2 regions of the Bacillus sp. LR_5 genome follow, and region 2 is predicted to be linked to the other one. Evidence: riboswitches for the same ligand, from Rfam matches in the RefSeq annotation. Region 2 holds a riboswitch; the other holds the start of a gene.
What was found. A riboswitch is a leader RNA that binds a small molecule or an ion and turns the genes downstream of it on or off. The one in region 2 is predicted to bind cyclic di-AMP.

Region 1: it holds a riboswitch for cyclic di-AMP, as region 2 does, so the genes downstream of both, ktrA (potassium uptake protein KtrA) here and ktrA (potassium uptake protein KtrA) in region 2, are expected to answer to the same signal.

The regions. Positions count from the first base shown of each region.
Region 1 is NZ_JAVAXX010000126.1:7,463-9,663, reverse strand. It holds gene gbsR (transcriptional regulator GbsR) at 1-215, shown strand, start outside; gene bslA (biofilm surface layer hydrophobin BslA) at 412-957, shown strand; cyclic di-AMP (ydaO/yuaA leader) riboswitch at 1,102-1,250, shown strand; gene ktrA (potassium uptake protein KtrA) at 1,323-1,991, shown strand; gene ktrB (Ktr system potassium transporter KtrB) at 1,998-2,201, shown strand, end outside.
Region 2 is NZ_JAVAXX010000169.1:7,810-10,010, reverse strand. It holds gene ktrB (Ktr system potassium transporter KtrB) at 1-183, opposite strand, end outside; gene ktrA (potassium uptake protein KtrA) at 190-858, opposite strand; cyclic di-AMP (ydaO/yuaA leader) riboswitch at 931-1,079, opposite strand; gene bslA (biofilm surface layer hydrophobin BslA) at 1,226-1,771, opposite strand; gene gbsR (transcriptional regulator GbsR) at 1,977-2,201, opposite strand, start outside.

The sequences.
Region 1 (2,201 bases), on a different contig from region 2:
AGGTTCAAGTGAATGTAACAGCGATCGAGGAAGCACAAGCTGATTTACAAAAGGTTTTAAGCAAGGAAGATCTCGATGAGGATATCAAAAATGAAGCACTGCAGTTATATGATCAGCTGGAAAGCTCTAAAGCTTACTATGACTGGCTGAAACGGCTTGCTGAATCGGTGCAGACCGGAGAAATTTTTAAATTTATACCGATCGAAACAAAGTAAAGCAGAAAACGCCTGGGAAACCAGGCGTTTTTTTGATGTAACTACTACAAATTTGAAAAATACGGGAAAAACACCCCATTTACTTCCAAAATATTTGATGGTAATTTTATGTAGGTAAAATTTGTATTTGGCCTTCAGAGGAGGTGAAAAGCGGGCAGGCCTGTTTAATTTATCATTTTTTAGGGGGAATTTTGTTATGAAACGCAAATTATTATCTTCTTTGGCAATTAGTGCATTAAGTCTCGGGTTACTCGTTTCTGCACCTACAGCTTCTTTCGCGGCTGAATCTACATCAACTAAAGCTCATACTGAATCTACTATGAGAACACAGTCTACAGCTTCATTGTTCGCAACAATCACTGGCGCCAGCAAAACGGAATGGTCTTTCTCAGATATCGAATTGACTTACCGTCCAAACACGCTTCTCAGCCTTGGCGTTATGGAGTTTACATTGCCAAGCGGATTTACTGCAAACACGAAAGACACATTGAACGGAAATGCCTTGCGTACAACACAGATCCTCAATAACGGGAAAACAGTAAGAGTTCCTTTGGCACTTGATTTGTTAGGAGCTGGCGAATTCAAATTAAAACTGAATAACAAAACACTTCCTGCCGCAGGTACATATACTTTCCGTGCAGAGAATAAATCATTAAGCATTGGAAATAAATTTTACGCAGAAGCCAGCATTGACGTGGCTAAGCGCAGCACTCCTCCGACTCAGCCTTGCGGTTGCAACTAATGTAAAAGACCGGTTAACGCCGGTCTTTTTTGCGTTTTACCCTCCCCTTTTTCTCTAATTCCCGTTATCTTTTTTCTGGTTTAAAATTTAAATTGACAAACACTAGAAACAGGAGTAAATTCTTGAGTGTTCAATTTCATACAGTCTCTTTTACCGCTTAATCAAACACGAACGGGGGAACCAACGATTGGCTGTTTTTTTAACAGCCTTGGGGTGAATCTTACTAAGTAAGAGGGGGTACTCTGAATCCCTAATCCGACAGCTAACCTCGTAGGCGTATACAGAGAGGAGGTCTATTATCGACCATTCTTTGCAATGGTCTTTTTTGCTTCAAAAACGTTAATTCACTAAGGGAGATATGAACATTGGGAAGAATTAAAAATAAGCAATTTGCCGTGATCGGGCTGGGCCGGTTTGGCGGCAGCATTTGTAAAGAACTTCATAGAATGGGGCATGAGGTCCTTGCGGTTGATATCAACGAAGAAAAGGTCAATGCATATGCTTCTTACGCCACTCATGCGGTAATTGCCAACGCCACCGAAGAAAACGAATTGCTTTCATTAGGAATACGCAATTTTGAATATGTGATTGTTGCCATCGGAGCAAATATTCAAGCGAGTACGCTGACCACCCTATTATTAAAGGAGCTTGATATTCCAAATATTTGGGTGAAGGCTCAAAACTATTATCATCACAAGGTGCTTGAAAAAATCGGCGCTGACCGGATTATTCATCCTGAAAAAGATATGGGAGTTAAAATCGCACAAAGCCTTTCAGACGAAAATGTTTTGAATTACATTGATCTATCTGATGAATACAGTATTGTCGAGCTGTTGGCTACGCGCAAGCTTGATTCAAAATCGATTATTGACCTGAATGTAAGAGCAAAGTACGGCTGCACGATCCTGGCCATCAAACATCATGGAGATATCTGTCTTTCCCCCGCGCCTGAAGACATCATTCACGAGCAAGATTGCCTGGTGATCATGGGCCACAAAAAGGATATTAAACGTTTTGAAAACGAAGGGATGTAGACAAAAGTGACACTTCAAAGGGATAAAGTGATCAAATGGGTTCGGTTTACACCGCCTCAAGTGCTTGCCATTGGTTTTTTCCTTACCATTATCATCGGGGCTGTCCTATTAATGCTTCCGATTTCCACTACGAAGCCATTGTCATGGATAGATGCCCTTTTTACTGCGGCTTCCGCTACAACTGTTACAGGGCTTGCTGTTGTCGATACC
Region 2 (2,201 bases):
TGTAACGGTTGTAGCCGAAGCTGCAGTAAAAAGGGCATCTATCCATGACAATGGCTTCATTGTAGAAATCGGAAGCTTTAACAGCACAGCCCCGATGATAATGGTAAGAAAAAAACCAATTGCAAGCACTTGAGGCGGTGTAAAACGAACCCATTTGATCACTTTATCCTTTTGAAGTGTCACCTATGTCTACATCCCTTCGTTTTCAAAACGTTTAATATCCTTTTTGTGCCCCATGATCACCAGGCAATCCTGTTCGTGTATGATGTCTTCAGGTGCGGGAGAAAGACGGATATCTCCATGATGTTTAATGGCCAGGATCGTGCAGCCGTACTTCGCTCTTACATTCAGATCAATAATCGATTTTGAATCAAGCTTGTGTGTTGCCAGCAGCTCGACAATACTGTAATCATCAGATAAATCAATGTAATTCAAAACGTTCTCATCAGAAAGGCTTTGTGCGATCTTGACGCCCATATCCTTTTCAGGATGAATAATGCGGTCAGCGCCGATTTTTTCAAGCACCTTATGATGATAATGGTTTTGAGCCTTCACCCAAATATGTGGAATGTTAAACTCCTTTAATAATAGGGTGGTCAGGGTACTCGCTTGAATATTCGCTCCGATTGCAACGATCACATATTCAAAATTGCGTATTCCTAACGATAGCAATTCGTTTTCTTCGGTGGCGTTGGCGATCACCGCATGAGTTGCGTAAGAAGCGTATGCATTTACCTTTTCTTCGTTGATATCAATCGCAAGGACCTCATGGCCCATTCTGTGAAGCTCTTTGCAAATGCTTCCACCAAACCTGCCCAGTCCGATCACGGCAAATTGCTTATTTTTTATTCTTCCCAATGTTCATAACTCCCTTAGTGAAATTAACGTTTTGAAGCAAAAAAGACCATTTCGAAGAATGGCCGCTAATAGACCTCCTCTCTGTAAACGCCTACGAGGTTAGCTGTCGGATTAGGGATTCAGAGTACCCCCTCTTACTTAGTAAGATTCACCCCAAGGCTGTTAAAAAAACAGCCAATCGTTGGTTCCCCCGTTCGTATTTGATTAAGCGGTAAAAGAGACTGTATGAAATTGAACACTCAAGAATTTACTCCTGTTTCTAGAGTTTGTCAATTTAAATTTTAAACTAGAAAAAGATAACTGGAAAAAGAGGAAAAAGGGGGAGGTCAAAAACGTAAAAAAGACCGGCGTTAACCGGTCTTTTAGATTAGTTGCAGCCGCATGGCTGAGTCGGAGGAGTGCTGCGCTTAGCCACGTCAATGCTGGCTTCTGCGTAAAATTTATTTCCGATGCTCAATGATTTATTCTCCGCACGGAAAGTATATGTACCTGCGGCAGGAAGTGTTTTGTTATTCAGTTTTAATTTGAACTCGCCAGCTCCTAACAAATCAAGTGCCAGAGGGATTCTTACTGTTTTCCCGTTATTGAGGATCTGTGTTTCACGCAACGCACGTCCGTTCATTGTGTCTTTCGTATTTGCAGTAAATCCGCTTGGCAATGTAAATTCCATAACGCCAAGGCTGAGAAGCGTGTTTGGACGATACGTCAATTCGATATCTGAGAAAGACCATTCAGTTTTGCTGGCCCCTGTAATTGTTGCGAACAATGAAGCTGTTGACTGTGTTTTCATAGTAGACTCAGTATGAGCGGAAGTTGATTTAGATTCAGCCGCGAAAGAAGCTGAAGGTGCTGAAACGAGTAAACCGAGACTTAATGCACTGATTGCCAAAGAAGATAATAATTTGCGTTTCATAATAAAATTCCCCCTAAAAAGTTATAAAATATACAGGCCTGCCCGCTTTTCACCTCCTCTGAACGGCCAAATACAAATTTTACCTACATAAAATTACCATCAAACATTTTGGAAGTAAATGGGGTGTTTTTCCCGTATTTTTCAAATTTGTAGTAATTACATATAAAAGAACAAAAAAACGCCCGGTTTCCCAGGCGTTTCTGTTTTACTTTGTTTCAATCGGTATAAATTTAAAAATTTCCCCGCTTTGCACCGATTCAGCAAGCCGTTTCAGCCAATCATAATAAGCTTTAGAGCTTTCCAGCTGCTCGTATAACTGCAGTGCTTCATTTTTGATGTCCTCACTGAGACTGTCTTTGTTTAAAACCTCTTGTAAATCAGCCTGAGCTTCTTCAATTGCTGCTACATTTACCTGAACTTCCCGTTCCCA